Regions from separate parts of the Methylibium sp. T29 genome, predicted to be linked through region 2. Evidence: riboswitches for the same ligand, from Rfam matches in the RefSeq annotation. Region 2 holds a riboswitch; each other region holds the start of a gene.

Evidence for each region. Region 2 has a riboswitch for cobalamin ahead of x551_RS09315 (NAD(P)H-dependent oxidoreductase subunit E). Riboswitches for the same ligand answer to the same signal wherever they lie in the genome.
Region 1: linked by a shared signal. The riboswitch ahead of x551_RS03995 (bifunctional adenosylcobinamide kinase/adenosylcobinamide-phosphate guanylyltransferase) and the one ahead of x551_RS09315 (NAD(P)H-dependent oxidoreductase subunit E) in region 2 are both predicted to bind cobalamin.
Region 3: linked by a shared signal. The riboswitch ahead of x551_RS27620 (TonB-dependent receptor plug domain-containing protein) and the one ahead of x551_RS09315 (NAD(P)H-dependent oxidoreductase subunit E) in region 2 are both predicted to bind cobalamin.
Region 4: linked by a shared signal. The riboswitch ahead of x551_RS17060 (TonB-dependent receptor) and the one ahead of x551_RS09315 (NAD(P)H-dependent oxidoreductase subunit E) in region 2 are both predicted to bind cobalamin.

The regions. Positions count from the first base shown of each region.
Region 1 is NZ_AZND01000014.1:32,299-36,306, reverse strand. Features, by position in the region: partial or broken gene x551_RS04000 (Tn3 family transposase) at 1-1,012, shown strand, start outside; cobalamin riboswitch at 1,307-1,574, shown strand; gene x551_RS03995 (bifunctional adenosylcobinamide kinase/adenosylcobinamide-phosphate guanylyltransferase) at 1,717-2,265, shown strand; gene x551_RS03990 (CbtB domain-containing protein) at 2,398-2,586, shown strand; gene x551_RS03985 (CbtA family protein) at 2,599-3,408, shown strand; gene x551_RS03980 (cobyrinate a,c-diamide synthase) at 3,461-4,008, shown strand, end outside.
Region 2 is NZ_AZND01000055.1:12,387-16,394, forward strand. Features, by position in the region: gene cobJ (precorrin-3B C(17)-methyltransferase) at 1-995, shown strand, start outside; cobalamin riboswitch at 1,043-1,311, shown strand; gene x551_RS09315 (NAD(P)H-dependent oxidoreductase subunit E) at 1,737-2,108, shown strand; partial or broken gene cobA (uroporphyrinogen-III C-methyltransferase) at 2,137-2,826, shown strand; gene bluB (5,6-dimethylbenzimidazole synthase) at 2,908-3,564, shown strand; gene cobO (cob(I)yrinic acid a,c-diamide adenosyltransferase) at 3,586-4,008, shown strand, end outside.
Region 3 is NZ_AZND01000235.1:29-4,036, forward strand. Features, by position in the region: partial or broken gene x551_RS18325 (IS630 family transposase) at 357-1,258, shown strand; cobalamin riboswitch at 1,308-1,569, shown strand; gene x551_RS27620 (TonB-dependent receptor plug domain-containing protein) at 1,764-2,324, shown strand; gene x551_RS27625 (TonB-dependent receptor) at 2,406-3,494, shown strand; gene x551_RS18335 (cobyrinate a,c-diamide synthase) at 3,513-4,008, shown strand, end outside.
Region 4 is NZ_AZND01000194.1:1,542-5,549, reverse strand. Features, by position in the region: partial or broken gene x551_RS23655 (GGDEF domain-containing protein) at 1-1, shown strand, start outside; gene x551_RS17080 (sulfite exporter TauE/SafE family protein) at 29-751, opposite strand; gene x551_RS27945 (hypothetical protein) at 718-840, opposite strand; gene x551_RS17075 (EVE domain-containing protein) at 840-1,304, opposite strand; RNA gene ssrS (6S RNA) at 1,338-1,519, opposite strand; gene x551_RS17070 (cell division protein ZapA) at 1,557-1,883, opposite strand; gene x551_RS17065 (hypothetical protein) at 1,880-2,116, opposite strand; cobalamin riboswitch at 2,165-2,412, shown strand; gene x551_RS17060 (TonB-dependent receptor) at 2,482-4,008, shown strand, end outside.

The sequences.
Region 1 (4,008 bases), on a different contig from region 2:
ACGTGTCTCGGAGTACCAGAACGCCGTGCCGATCGCCGCTTTGTGGGGTGACGGCAGCAAGGGTTCGGCCGACATGATGGCCTTGGACGCCAGCCGGCACTTGTGGACAGCACGGGTGGACCCGCGGCGGCGCACGTATGCCGCCGGCATGTACACGCACGTTCGCGACCGCTGGGGTTTGTTCTACGACCAGCCCATTGTGCTGAACGAACGACAGGCCGGCGTGGCCGTCGAGGGTGTCGAGCAGCACAACCGCGCCGAGGACCGCATCCGCATCTCGTTGCTGGCCGTGGATACGCATGGCGTCACGAACGTGGCCATGGCGATCGCCAAGCTGCTGGGTTTCGACCTGTGCCCGCGTCTGCAGGACCTGAGGGAGCGCAAGCTGTTCGTGCCCAGGGGGTGGCCGGTGCCGGAGAGCCTGGAAGTCGTCACCGTGCGCAGGATATCGGTCAAGGCGATCGAGCGTGGATGGGACGACCTGGTGCGCCTGGTCGCCTCCATTCGGGCCGGCAAGGTTTCTGCGGCGCATGCCATCCACGGCCTGGGCTCGGCCGCCGTCGGCGATCCGCTGCATCGCGCCGCGGAACACCTGGGGCGCTTGCTGCGAACGCTGTTCTTGTGCGACTACCTGGCCATCCCGGACTATCGGCGCGAGATTCACACGCTGCTCAACCGAGGCGAATCGGTGCACCAGTTGCAACGAGCGATCCACGGCGGACACGTGGCGCATGACCGAGGCCGGCGGCGGCAGGAGATGGTGGCCATCTCAGGCGCTCATGCGCTGCTGACCAACATCGTGCTGGCCTGGAACACGAACCGCATGGACGGCGTCGTGGCCCGCCTCAAAGGTGATGGCGTCGGGATCGAGGAGGACTGGTTGCGGCGAATCGGGCCGGCGCACTTCTCGCACATCAACTTCCGCGGCACGTTCAGGTTCAACCTCGAGAGGTATGCGGACGTGCTGGTCGAGCGCGCTGCCGGCAGGGTGGCAGCCCAGCCTGACCGATGAAGCGTGACCCCGCTGGTGGACCGAACCGGAACCGGCTGCGGACGTGGAACGTCGGCAAAGGGGCGATGCGCTGACCCGTCGGCTGGGGCCGCGCTTTGTGCAGCTGACGACCCCGAGCTGTAATCCAAAGCATTCAAAGAAGCGCCCGGAAGTGGACTCAGAAGGCGCCGTGTGCCGAAAGCCTTGGTGTAATGCGCCACCAAGTAGATGCGCATCCATGGGGACTCGAGACACATCGTCGATAAGATTGCGTGAGGATCCAGCTACCGACCGCGGTCACGACTAAAGGCCTTCCGCTATCATGAAGGCGTTGGTGCTCGCTTTGGCTTTCCAGCCAAAGCAGTTCAACGGGAATCAGGAAGGGCAGCGCCGTAGTTCAAAGCGGATCTGCGGCACCGCCCCAACCTGAGCTGCCCCCGCAACGGTAAGCGGACGTGAGCCTTGTGCTCACCGCTCGTGTCTACAACCCACTGGGTGCGCGCTGCGAAAGCGGTGTCGCCTGGGAAGGGAACACGAGTCGTCTCCGCCAGCCCGGATACCGGCCAACGAGGCGGTGCGCCGTGTAGACGGCGCACCTTGAGGTGCGTGCCCGCGGGGAAGCGGGCGAGCACGGTTGGCACGGCGGTTCCATCATGGCTCGTATTCTCTTCAGGTCGCATTCGGCCTTCGTCATGCTGCGCTGCTGTGGGCGTTGAGGCCTGCACATGCACGAGCTGATCCTCGGCGGCGGCAAGAGCGGCAAGTCTCGTTGTGCGGAGTTGCGCGCGAAAGACTGGCTGCAAGTTTCCGGGCAACGCGCGCTGTTGATCGCGACGGCAACGCCCGGTGACGACGAGATGCGCGAACGCATCGCGCGTCACCGTGAGCAGCGCGCGTTGCACGTCCCGGATCTGCAGACCCTGGAAGTGTCAGACGATCTGCCGGCTGCGTTGCGCGAGTGGTGCGCACCCCAGAGGCTCGTGATCGTCGACTGCCTGACCGTGTGGTTGACGCAGCGATTGATGCCGATGGTGGGGCCGCGGCTGGATGAGCCGACCTGGCTTCAGCAGCAGGCGGACCTGTGCGATGCCCTGCGCAATGCAATGGGGCCTGTGGTACTGGTGTCCAACGAGATCGGCATGGGCGTGGCACCGCTGGGCAGTGAGGTGCGCCGCTATCTTGATGCGCTGGGCACACTGCACCAGCTCGTGGCCACCTTCTGCGAGCGCGTCACGCTGATGGTGGCCGGCATCGAGATGAAGGTGAAGGAATGACCGCGACCAACGCTTTGCGTTGCTGCGCGCTGCTACCCGCCTGCGGGTCGAAACACACAAACACCGGGGCGCCCAGGGGCGCAGTGCCACGGTCGCAATAGCCCGCCAGCCCACTCACCCAAGGAACCATTCATGAACATGCCGACCTACGTTCCCGCTTCAACGCCCACCCACACCGCGGTGCGCGGTGTGTTGCGCCAACTCGCTGCTGCCGGGGCACTCGGCATGGCGGTGCTGTACGGCGTCGCGTTTGCCGACAGTCCGCTGGCGCACAACGCTGCGCACGACGTGCGCCACATCACCGTCAAACCCTGCCACTGACAGGAGACTGCCATGTTGTTCCAACGTTTGATCTGGTGTGCGCTAGTCGCAGCCCTGTTCGTCGGCAGCGTGCAGTTCGCGGTGCAGCGCTGGCAGGCGGTGCCCCTCATCCTGGCCGCCGAGGTGTTCGAAGACCAAAAAGCCGCGCCGGTGGCGGCGGTGGCGCACGAACATGCTGCCGCTGCCGAGAATGAACACCATCACGATGACGCTGCCTGGGAGCCCGCTGCTGGCACCGAGCGCAGCACCTGGACGTGGGTGGCGAATGTGCTGCACGCCTTCAGCCTGGCGCTGCTGGTATTCGTGGTGATGGCGCTGTGGGTCTGGAAGCGTGGCAACGCCACTCCGGCACTGCGGGTCGCGGCGGTGGTATCCGCGGCCGGTTGGCTGAGCCTGCATCTGTGGCCCTCGCTCGGCTTGCCGGCCGAAGTGCCGGGCATGGAGGTCGCGCCGCTGCACGCGCGTCAGGCCTGGTGGCTGTTGGCAGTGGTGTGTTCGGCCTCTGCGTTCGCGACGCTCGGCTTCGCATCGTCTCGCTGGCGCTGGCCGGTCGCTGCGGTGCTGCTGGCCGTGCCCTTCGTCGTCGGAGCGCCCGAACTCGAAGGCGACGCGCTCGCCGGCTACAGCGGCGAAGCGCATGCCAGCCTGCTGAAGCTGGGGCATGACTTCATCTGGGCCACCACCTGGGCCTCGCTGTCGTTCTGGTTCACGATGGCCGCAGTCGCGGGCCCGCTGTTCGCGCGCTGGTTGAAGCCGCACTTGCTTGTTGTATTGGGCGCATCGAACCCGGCATCGGCCAGCGCGGCTGAAGCAGCGCGGTGACCCCCGGAAAGATCATGTCAAGGGACCGAGCTTGTCTGTTGGCTTCTCGACCATGATTGTTTCCCCCTGCCTGGAGGCGCGTCCATGCCCGGCCTTGCTGGTCACGGCCCCGGCTTCGGGCCAGGGCAAGACCACCGTCACCGCCGCGTTGGCGCACTCGCACCGCAGCCAGGGCCGGCGCGTGCGCGTCTTCAAGACAGGTCCCGACTTCCTGGATCCGATGGTGCTGGAATGCGCCAGCGGCGCGCCGGTGCAGCAACTCGACCTGTGGATGGGCGGCGCCGCGCACTGCGCCGGGCTGCTGCACAGCGCGGCGGCGCAGGCTGACCTGATCCTGGTCGAAGGCGTCATGGGTCTGCACGATGGCACGCCGTCGAGTGCCGATCTGGCCCTGCACTTCGGGTTGCCAGTGCTGGCGGTGATCGATGCCTCGGCGATGGCGCAAACCTTCGGCGCCGTAGCCCACGGGCTGGCCACCTACCGCCCGGGCTTGCGGCTGACCGGCGTGCTGGCCAATCGCGTGGGCAGCGCCGGACACGCGCAGATGCTGCACGAGAGCCTGCCTGCCGGCATTGCCTGGTACGGCGCGCTGCCCCGCGG
Region 2 (4,008 bases):
AGCCCCAGGCTGGCGCCGCGCGGCCCGGAAAAATCATGCTGGTAGGCATCGGTCCCGGCAGCGTGGGCCACATGACGCAGCGCGCGCGAGAGGCCATCGCCGAGGCCGACGCAGTGGTGGGCTACGTTACGTACATCAAGCTGGTGGCCGACCTGATCGAGGGCAAGGAGGTCGTGCGCAAGGGCATGACCGAGGAGCTGGACCGCGCGGTCAGCGCGCTGGAGGCGGCGCGCGCCGGGAAGAAGGTCGCGCTGATCTCATCGGGCGACGCCGGCGTCTACGGCATGGCCGGCCCCACCTACGAGGTGCTGTTCCAGGCCGGCTGGACGCCCGAGGACGAGGTGCAGGTCGAGATCGTGCCCGGGGCGTCGGCGCTCAACGCCTGCGCGGCGCTGGTGGGCGCGCCGCTGACGCACGACTTCTGCGCGATCTCGTTGAGCGACTTGCTCACGCCCTGGTCGGTGATCGCCCGGCGGCTCGACGCGGTGGCGATGGCCGACTTCGTGGTCGCGCTCTACAACCCCAAGAGCGGCCGGCGCACGCGCCAGATCGTCGAGGCGCAGCGCCTGTTCCTGCGCCACCGCCGGCCCGACACGCCGGTGGCCATCGTCAAGAGCGCCTACCGGCGCCGCCAGCACATCGACTTCCGCACGCTGGCGACGATGTGCGAGGCCGACATCGGCATGCTCAGCACGGTGCTGATCGGCAACAGCAACACCATCGTACGGCATGGCCTGATGGTCACGCCGCGTGGCTACACCAACAAGTACGACCTGGCCAACGGCGGCGCCACGCGCGAGGGCGAGAAGCCCGGGCGCTCGCTGTCCACCGGCTTGAACGGCTGGCTCGAGAATCTGATGGCCGATCACGCCGCTGGCGAGAGCGTCGAACAGCTCGCGGCGCGGCATCGCCTGCCGGCGGACTACATCGCGGCGACGCTGGCCGAGCCCGTCGACGCGCAAGCCGAAGCGGCGGCGGAAGACAACGAAGGCTGAGGAGAACGCACCATAGACACCGAACCACGATGGGCTTCCTCCGGGAAGCCCATCGCAAACGCCCAGGTGCCCGGAGCCAGTGATGGATTCGGGATAAACGGGAATGGGGTAGGCCAGCGCAAGACGCTGGCCGCAATCCCCGGCTGCCCCCGCAACGGTAGGCGAGTGCCGGTGTGTCACGGCGCTTGAGCGATCAAGCGCCAGCCACTGGGTGGTCACGTGATGTCGTCGTCGAGACGACGTACGCGGGCCGCCTGGGTAGGCGGTGCACCGAGACTCGCGAGCCCGGATACCGGCCTGAGGCGTCGCGCTGCCACGGCATTCGCCGTGGCAGTGATCGCGATGCGACCAGCCGCGGGGAGCGGATGGCGGCGACCGAACCACGCCTGCGCGCGTGGGCGTCGCTCCATCCCGTGCAGCGGGTCGCTGCTGGAGTTGATGCCACGTGAGAACCACCGAACCGGGTGCCCGAACCGGGCCCTTCCTGTCACCGCTGGCCGCGGCCAGTGCCCTGAGCTGCCTGCTGGCGAGCACGGCGGCGTGCGCCGACGAGCCGGCCTCGCTCGAGGCCGTCGTCGTCACGGGCCGGCGCACCGGCGTCGCGCCTGGAAGACACGCCGCAACGCATCGAGATCATCGACGCGCAGGACATCGAGCACACGCCCTCGCGCGAATTGACCGACCTGCTGACGCAGAACAGCAGCGTCGACGTGATCCAGCGAACATCCCCGAGGCCTCGTCATGACCGAACCCATCGACAAACCCAAGATCGGCGACTACCGCCGCCACCTGCTGGTCTGCACCGGCCCGCGTTGCACGCAGGACGGCCAGTCACAGATGTTGTTCGACAGCCTGGGCGACAAGTTCAAGGCAGCCGGCCTGCACGAGGGCGACCTGCGCGTGAAGCGCAGCCGCGTGAGCTGCTTCGCGGCCTGCCGGGGCGGCCCGATCCTGTGCGTTCAGCCCGATGGCGTGTGGTACTACAACGCGACGCCCGCGAACATGGACCGCATCGTCGAACATCACCTGGTCGGCGGCCGGGTGGTCGAGGACCTGGTGTTCCACCGCGGTCCCGATGGCAGCGGTTGCGGCGGGGCCGGCGATGACTGCTGAAGCGACCGCCGCCTATCCCCATGCCGGCATGGTCAGCATCGTCGGTGCGGGGCCCGGCCCGGCAGACCTGTTGACGCTGCGTGCGCTCGACCGCATCCGGCAGGCCGACGTGGTCGTGCACGACCGGCTGATCGACGCCGAGGTGCTGGCGTTGATCCCGCCGGCTGCGCAGCGCATCTACGTCGGCAAGGCCGCGGGCCACCACATGATGACGCAGGCGCAGATCCATGCCGTGCTGGTCGAGCAGGCGCGCCGGGGGCGGCGCGTGGTGCGCCTGAAGGGGGGCGACCCGCACATCTTCGGGCGCGGCGGAGAAGAGGTGCAGGCGCTCCAGGCCGAGGACCTGGCGTTCGAGGTGGTGCCGGGCGTCAGCGCGGCCAACGGATGTGCGGCAACAGCGGGCATTCCGCTGACGCATCGGGACTTGTCGCATTCGTGCACCTTCCTGCCGGGCCACCTGGCCGGGAGCAGCCCGGAACTGGACTGGGCGGCGCTCGCCCGGCCGCGGCAGACGCGGGTCTTCTACATGGGCGTCGAGCGGGTGCCGGCCATCGCACGGGCGCTGATCGCGCACGGGCTCCACGCCGGCACGCCGGCGGCCATCGTGCAGGACGGCACGCGCGAAGGGCAGCGCGTCTGGGCCATGGGCCTGGCCGCGCTGGCCGAGCAGGCGCCGGCGTATGGGCCCCGGCCGGGGCTGCTGATCATCGGCGAGACGGTGTCGTTGAGTCCGCATTTCGTCCAGGACGATGGCGCACCCGCGCCAGCAGCCGGCACCACCGAGCTGCCATCGCCGGGGTTGCACTTCAACGTTGCGGATCGCACGAGCCTGTACCGCGTGCTGGCCGCGCGGCGCGACATGCGGCACTTCGCGCGCGGCACGCCCATGGAGGACGCGGTGCTGCAGCGCATGCTGCATGCGGCCCACGCCGCGCCATCGGTGGGGCTGATGCAGCCCTGGCGCTTCGTGCGGGTGCTCGATCCCGTCGTGCGCGAGCGCATCGCAGCGCTGGTGGACGGCGAACGGCGCGCCACTGCCGACGCGCTGGGTGAGCGCCGTGACGAGTTCCTGCGCCTGAAGGTCGAAGGCGTGCGCGATTGCGCGGAGTTGCTGGTTGCGGTGCTCGCACCCGACGATGGCACCGTGTTCGGCCGGCGCACACTGCCCCGGGAGATGGCGCTGTGCTCGGTGGGCTGCGCGGTCGAGAACCTGTGGCTGGCCGCGCGCGCCGAGAACCTCGGCTTGGGCTGGGTCTCGATGTTCGATCCCGCGGCGCTGGGCGAGCTGCTGGCTTTGCCCGAGGGCGCGTTGGCCCTGGGCGTGTTGTGCCTGGGGCCGGTCAGGCAGTTCTACGGGGCGCCGATGCTCGAGCTCGAAGGCTGGCGAGACGGTCGGCCCTTGGCCGAGCTGCTCTTCGTCGACCGCTGGGGCCAGCAGGGTCAGCAGGCGGGTTGAACCCAATCGAAGGAGCGAGCGATGCAGGTCGAACCCCCACCCAGCGAGCGGCGCTACGAGCGCCCCGCCGGCGAACGGCGCGGCCTGGTGATCGTGCACACCGGCAACGGCAAGGGCAAGAGCACCGCTGCCTTCGGGCTGGCGCTGCGCGCACATGGCCGCGGCAAGGCGGTGAAGATCTACCAGTTCATGAAGGTGCCCAGCGCGCGCTTCGGCGAGCACCGCGTGTTCGAGCAGCTGGGCGTTCCCATCGAGGGCCTGGGCGACGGCTTCTCCTGGAAGAGCCGCGACCTCGATCGCAGCGCGCAGCTCGCCCGCGACGGCTGGACGCGCGCCGAGGCCACCCTCCGCGCCGGAGCGCACTTCCTGATCGTGCTCGACGAGATCACCTACCCGCTGCGCTATGGCTGGCTGCCGCTGCAGCCAGTGCTCGCGTGCCTGCGC
Region 3 (4,008 bases), on a different contig from region 2:
GAGCCCGGCAACGGCAGTAGTTCATTGAACACGGACAGCAAGCGGGCTGCGGTGATGCGGCACGACTCACGGTAGGAAGAACCCTCAACGACACTATGAGCAGGAGGCCCTCGGGCAACCTGCGCACCTAGAGCGAGGCAGCTTCCACGACGGAAAGATGCACGGTGGTGACCAACCCACGGATATCAGTCTGATCCATCGTCGCAGCAACAGACTTGTGCCGCATCACCCCAGGCCGCTTGCCTATGAATCCATCAACAGATTGACTAAAGCGACCATATCAGTGTCCCGTTCCGTTAATGCGTGGCATATGTCTTGCGTCGGCTTTCGGTATCTTTGGGGCAGGAGACTCCGACATGCCGACGGCACGACCGAAGGCTGAACTCGTGCTCACCGAGGCCGAACGTTCTCAGCGGAGTTCGATGGCGCGCTCGCGCTCGATTCCCGCGTCGCTGGCGCTGCGCGCGCGCATCGTGCTGGCTGCGGCCGAGGGCGAGCCGAACAGCCAGATCGCCGAGCGCATGCAGATCACGGGCGCGACGGCCGGCAAGTGGCGAGGCCGCTTCATCGAGCGTCGCATCAACGGCCTGTACGACCGGCTTCGTCCCGGCAAGCCGCGCACCATCGATGACGAACGAGTCGCTGAACTGATCACCAAGATGCTGCACACCAAACCCGCCGGTGGGGCGACGCACTGGAGCGTGCGCAGCATCGCCGCGGAGACGACGATCTCGCCCACGAGCGTTCATCGCTTCGCTACTTCAAGCTGCTGGGCCTTCACCCGCATCGCAGCGAGTCGTTCAAGCTGTCCACCGATCCGTCTTTCATTGACAAGCTGCGCGACGTCGTGGGCCTGTACCTGAACCCGCCCGACAACGCCTTGGTGCTGTGCGTCGACGAGAAGAGTCAATGCCAGGCGCTCGAGCGTGCGCAGCCGCTTCTGCCGATGAGCTTCGGGTATGTCGAGGGCGTCACGCACGACTACGTTCGCCACGGAACAACCACACTGTTTCCGGCCTTGAACGTGCTCAACGGGGCGATCCTGGCCGAGTGCAATCCGCGCCATCGGCATCAGGAGTTCTTGGCCTTTCTGCGCTCGATCGACAAGGCCGTGCCGACCGAGCTCGACGTGCACTGCGTCGTTGACAACTACAGCAGCCACAAGCATCCCAAGGTCAGGGCCTGGGTGGCAGCGCGCCCGCGCTGGCACATGCACTTCATCCCAAGCTACAGCTCTTGGCTGAACCAAGTCGAGCGTCCCGAATCGAGCCCGAGCGTAGGGCTACTTGCTTGATTTTGCGAGTACGGTATACACTAATAGCGTTGGTGCTCGTCAAGGCGTTCCGCTGAGACAGTTCAACGGGAATCAGGGAGGGAATGGCCCGCATGGCCGGCCCCTAACCTGAGCTGCCCCCGCAACGGTAAGCGGACGGCAAGCCATCATGGATCCGGCTTGTCGGCTCGTGACTCAATGCCACTGGGTGTGCATCGCCTCGCGCGATGCGATCTGGGAAGGCGTCACGGGTAGTCTCCGTCAGCCGGATACCGGCCAACGAGGTGGCGCTCCGCGCAGTCGGCGCGCCGTAAGGCGCAAGGCCGCGGGGAAGCGGCAGGGCGCGGTTGGCTCATCTTCTTTCGCCATGACATCGACTGCCTCTGGCCGTGCGCTTCGCGCCGTCGCCGTTCTCGTCCCGTTCTCCCCTCTCTTCGCTTCACCCTGCGCCTTCGCTCAGGCTTCGTCGCCCGCAACCCTCGAGCGGGTCGTGGTCACGGCCAACCGCACGCCGCAACCAATCTCTTCCGTGCTGGCCGACATCTCGGTCATCGACCACGAGGACATCGAGCGCAGCGGCGTCATCGGCGTGGCCGATCTGCTGGCACGCCTGCCCGGCATCGAGTTCGCCCGCAATGGCGGCCCGGGCACATCCACGAGCCTCTTCATCCGCGGCAGCGAAACGCGCCACACCGCGGTCTACATCGACGGCGTGCGCGTCGACTCGCAGTCCACCGGCGGCGCCGCCTGGGAACAGATCCCGCTTGATCAGATCGATCGCATCGAGCTCGTGCGCGGGCCGGCGGCCGCGGTGTACGGCTCCGATGCCGTCGCAGGCGTCGTGCAGCTCTTCACCAAGCGGGGCAGCGGTCCCGTGCGCTCCAGGGCTTCGCTGACGCTCGGCTCCTACAACACGGTGCAAGGGCAGGTCGGGGTCAGCGAGTCGGCCGATGCGCTGAACTACTCCCTGTCCGCTGCGCACGGCCGCAGCGACGGCTTCGATGCCACCAAACCCGGAGCGTTCGGCCACAACCCCGACAAGGACGGCTAGACGCGCAGTTCCGTCCAGGGGCGCGTCGGCTACCAGATCAACGCCGAACACCGCATCGATGCGTCGCTGCTCGCGAGCAAGTTGAAGTCCGGCTACGACGGCTCGGCCACCACCGACGACCAGAACCGCCACACGCTGCGCACCGCCAACGTGGCCTGGCAAGGCAAGTGGAACCCCGACGCGACGACCCGGCTGCAGCTGGGCCAGACCAAGAGCACCTACGAGACGCAGCCCAGCTTCTACCGCACGGAAACCACGCTCGACGACGTCACGCTGCTGCACGAGCGGCGCGTGGGCAGCAACTGGTTCACCGGCACGGTCGAGCGGCGCAGCGACGAGCTGTTCAATCCCGCCACCGCCTTTGGCGCGGCCTTTGGCGGCAAGCGCCATCAGGACGCCATCGGCCTGGGCTGGCGCGGTGACTTCGGCGACCACAGCCTGCAGGCGCATGTGCGCCGCGACCAGGACAGCGAGTTCGGCGGCAAGAGCACCGGCAGCCTGGCCTGGGGCTGGGTGTTCATGCCGCAATGGCGCGTGACGGCATCGGCCGCTACGTCGTTCCGCGTGCCCACGCTGTACCAGCGCTTCAGCGAATACGGCAACGCCTCGCTGGTGCCCGAATCGGGCCGCAACGTCGAGCTGGGCCTGCGCTGGGCCGCCGCGGGCAGCGAGGCCAGCCTCACGGCGTGGCGCAATAAGATCACCAACCTGATCGCCTTCGGCTCGCCGGGAGCCTGCGTCAGCGCGTTCGGCTGCTACCAGATCGTCGGACACGCCCGACTGGAAGGCGTGACGCTCGCGGGCCGCACCCAAGTGGCCGGCCTGACGCTGCGCGGCTCGCTGGACTGGCACGACCCGCGCAACCTCGACACCGACAAGATCCTGCAGCGCCGCGCCAAGCGGCTGGCGACCTTTGGCGCCGAGACGCTGCTGGCCGGCTGGACGGTGGGCACCGAGGTGCAGGCGGCGGGGCTGCGCTACGAGAACGCTGCCAACACGCAGGTGCTGGGCGGCTACGGGCTGGTCAACGTCTACCTCGGCAAGTCGCTGATGCAGGGCCTCACGCTCGAAGCGCGCATCGACAACCTCGCCGACAAGCCCTACGCGCTGGCGCGCAACTACTCGACCGCCGGCCGCAACGGCCAGGTCACGCTGCGCTGGACGATGTGACCGGGTGAGGATCGCGCGATGGCTGCCGCCCTGTTGATCTCCGCCCTGGCCTCGGGCCAGGGCAAGACGCCGGTGGCGGCCGCACTGGCGCGCCTGCATGCGCGCCAGGGGCGCCGGGTGCGCTGCTTCAAGTGTGGCCGCGACTTCCTGGACCCCTTGTGGCTGCAGGCCGCCAGCGGGCAGCCGGTCGATTCGCTGGACCTGTGGATCAATGGCGATGCAGACTGCGCGCGCCGGCTGTTCGCAGCGGCCACCGATGCGGACCTCGTGATCGTCGAAGGCGTGATGGGCCTGTTCGACGGCCAGCCGAGCGCGGCCGACCTGGCCCAGCGCTTCGGCATGCCCGTTGTGGCGGTCATCGACGCGAGCGCGATGGCCGGCACCTTTGCCGCCGTGGCGCATGGCCTGCAGACCTGGCAGCCCGCGCTGCCCTGGGCCGGCGTGCTGGCCAACCGCGTGGGCAGCGCGCGTCACGCTGCGATGCTGCAGACGGCCTTGCGCGAGCCTCGGCACT
Region 4 (4,008 bases), on a different contig from region 2:
ACCGCAGGGCGCGCGCCGGAACGCGGGCTCAGCCCTGCAGGGCGCGCCAGAACATGTAGCCGGAGATGGCGTAGAGCAGCAGCGCGAACACGCGACGCAACTGCTGCACGTCGAGCGCATGTGCGGTGCGCGCGCCGAGCGGTGCCGTCATCACGCTGGCGGTCGACACCACCAGCAGTGCCGGCAGGTAGAGGAAGCCGAGCGTGCCGGGCGGCAGCCCATGGAGGTTCCAGCCAGCGGCGATGTAGCCGGCGGTGCCGGCCAGCGCGATCGGCACGCCCAGTGCGGCCGAGGTCGCCACGGCGTTGTGGATCGGCACGTTGCACCAGGTCATGAACGGCACCGACATGAAGGCGCCACCGGCACCGACCAGCGCCGACACGGCGCCGATCACGCCGCCGACGCCGAACAGTCCGGGCGCGGGTGGCAACTGCCGGGCCGGCGTGGGCTTGCCGCCGCGCAGCATCTGCGTCGCCGAGAAGCCGACGAACAGCGCAAACAGCCCGGCCAGCAGCGCCGAGGGCAGCGCCTTCGCGACCTGCGCCCCCAGCAGCGAGCCCAGCACGATCCCCGGTGCGAGGCGGCGCACGATGTCCCAGCGCACGGCGCCGCGCGCATGATGGGCTCGCACCGAAGACAGCGAGGTGAAGCAGATCGTCGCGAGCGAGGTCGCGATCGCGACCTTCACGATCAGGTCGGACGGAAAGCCTTTCAGCGTCAGCAGCAGCGTGATGAAGGGCACCAGCACCATGCCGCCGCCGACGCCCAGCAGGCCGGCCAGGAAGCCGGCGCCGCGCCCAGCAGCAGCAGCTCGACGACCAGCGGCCAGGCGAGCAGCATCAGGCCGGCGGCAGCAGCGCGAGCACCGCGCGCCACTCGGCCGTCGTGACGGGCGTGATGGACAGGCGGTTGCCCCGCTGCAGCACGCGCATCGTCGCGAGCGAGGGTGCCGCGCGCATCGCGGCCAGCGACAGCAGCGGCGTCTTGCGCACCAGCTTCACGTCCACGCCGAACCAGCGCGGTGCCTCGGGCTTCGAGGCGGGGTCGTGGTAGGGGCTCGCCGGGTCGAACTGGGTCGCGTCGGTGTGCGCGACGGAAGCCACCTCGGCCAGCCCGGCGATGCCCGGCTGCGGGCACGACGAGTGATAGAACAGCACGCCGTCGCCAGGCCGGAAATCGTCGCGCATGAAGTTGCGCGCCTGGTAGTTGCGCACGCCGGTCCACGGCAGCTTGCGGCCCGGCGCGCGCGCCAGGTCGTCGATCGAGCACTCGTCGGGCTCGGACTTCATCAGCCAGTACGCCATGGCGGCAGCAGGTCGGGAAGGGCAACGGGGAAAGGTGTCCGCCGCGAACCGGGAGTCGCATTCCTGAACCCAGGGGAGTTCAGGTGGGCGAGGTCAACGAAGCTTCGGGTTCATCTGACGCGAGACGATCACGCCCGCTTCGCAATGTTCCAAGCCCGGGCTCATATGAGCATCGGTTCAAGGAAATATAAAACTCCCGCGAACGCGACGGACGAGATCAGTGTACGCCGCCAGCGCTGACGAACCGGCGTTTCAGAGCAATTGACCGTCGCGCCCGAGGGTCTCGTCGATGCGCCCAATCAGGGCCTCGATGTCGATGCCGTGTGCAGGGTCCGGCGCGGCCTGCCCGGCGCTGCGCGCCGGAGTCGCCGCCGCCAGCGGCCGCTCGGCCAGCTGGTAGGCGAGGTTGAGCGCGGCGAGCACCGCGATACGCTCGCGGGCGCGCACCTTGCCGGCGTCGCGGATCGCGCACATCTCCTGGTCCACGTTGCCCACGGCCTCGAGCAGGGCCCGTTCGCCGCCGTCGGGGCAGCCGAGGATGTAGCTCTGGCCCATGATGGTGACTTCGAGCTGCTTCATTCGGCGGTCTTTCCGGTCTCCGGGCCGGCCTCGGCGACCGGTTCGCTGGCCGGCAGGCGATCCAGCAGGGCCTCGACGCGCTGGCGGGCGGCGGCGAGGCGGGAGCGCAGCGAGTCGCGTTCGGCATTGACGCCGGCCAGCTGCTCCAGGGTCAGCGCGTGCGTGCGCTGGAGTTCCTGGTGCCGCAGCAGCAACCGCTCCACGCGTTCGGCCAGTTCTTCGATCGTCGCCATGCCTCTCCTCACTGCACGCGTCGATTGTAGGGGGCGGCCCGGGCCGCGCTTACACTGCAGGCTGTTGGTGCTCATGCCGGCGTTCACGCCGGCGCAGTTAAACGGGAAGCAGAGGAGGGGGACCCACCGGGTGCTCCTTCAGCCTGCGCTGCCCCCGCAACGGTCAGCGGACGAAGCCAGAACGCCTGCGTTCACGTTTCCGCTCTCGCGCACATGCCACTGGAGTCTCCGGCTCTGGGAAGGTCGCGAGGGTCGTTCCGCCAGCCCGGATACCGGCCAACGGGAGGCGTGCTGCGCAAGCGGCGCGTCATGAGGTGGGCGCCCGCGGGGAAGCTGGCGCGCACGATTTCATCGTTGGTCATTCCATGATTGCCACTCCCTTCGAGGCCACCGCGCCTCGCATTCCTGTTCGCCTCGGGGCGCTGCCGCATGCGCCGTTGTTGATGCTGTCGCTGCTGGGCTTCGCCAGCGGCATCGCGAGCGCGCAATCCGCGCCCGTCACCGAGGCGGGCAAGCTGCCGCCGGTGCTGGTCACGGCCAGCCGCTTCGTCGAGGACTCGGCGACGCTGCCGTACGGTGTCAGCGTGCTGACCGCCCAGGACATCGCCGACTCGGGCGTGTCCACGGTGAACGAGGCCGTGATGAAGCTGCTCGGCGTGCCCGGTCGGCTCGACCTCTACGGCGGTGGCGACTACGCCCTCGACCTGCGCGGCTTCGGCACCACGTCCGACAACAACCAGGTCGTGATCCTCGACGGCATCCGCATCAACGAGGGCGACCTCGGCGGCACGCGGCTGGCCGGCATCCCGATCAATTCGGTCGAGCGCATCGAGGTGCTGCGCGGCAGCGGCACCGTGCTGTACGGTGAGGGCGCCACGGGCGGCGTGATCATCGTCACCACCAAGGCGGGTCACGGAACAGCTCGCCGCAACCGGGCCAGCGTGTACGCCGCCGCCGGCAGCGATCGCCTGCGCGACCTGCGCGCCGACGCCACGCTCGAGGCCGGTGGCTTCTCGCTGGATGCGGCCGCCAACCGCCGCACGACCGACAACCATCGCGACAACTTCCGTTCGGAGACGGAGGGCGCATCGCTCACCGGCCAGTGGCGCAACGACTGGCTGCGCGTCGGCCTGCGGCATGCCTACGACGACCTCGACACCGGGCTGCCCGGCGCGCTGACTGCGGCGCAGTATGCCGCCGACCCGAGCCAGACCACCGCACCGAACGACCACGCCGATATCCGCAACACGCGCAGTGGCGTGTTCGCCGAGGCCGATCTCGGCGGCGACTGGCAACTCGGCCTTGACGCCGGCTGGCGTGACAAGGAGCTGCGCAGCCGCAACGGGGCCTTCGCCTACGACTACGACGTCGACGCGAAGAACTACTCGCTGCGGGTGCGCAACCGCACGCAGTTCGCGTCGGTCGTCAACGCGGTGGTGTTCGGCGTGGATCGCAACGAATGGGAACGCACGGTGCTGGGCGCCTTCGGCTCGGTGGGCGAGCAGTCCTCGACCGGCTACTACCTGAAGGACGACCTCACGCTGAGCGGCGGCACCCGCCTGAGCGCCGGCGTGCGCACCGAGCGCATCGAGAAGGCGGTCAGCAGCACGGTCGACCGCATCGACGACCGCCAGCGCGCCTGGGAACTGGGCGTGCTGCAGCCGCTGTCCGAGAACAGCGCGGTCTACGGCCGGGTCGGCCGCAGCTTCCGCCTCGCCAACGTCGACGAGTTCAGCTTCACCAATCCGGCCGTGCCGCTGCGGCCGCAGACTTCACGCGACACCGAACTGGGCGTGCGCTGGCGTGCTGCCGGCCGCAGCGCCGAGCTGCGCGTCTACCGCAGCTCGCTGAAGAACGAGATCGGCTTCGATCCCAACGGCGTCGGACCGTTC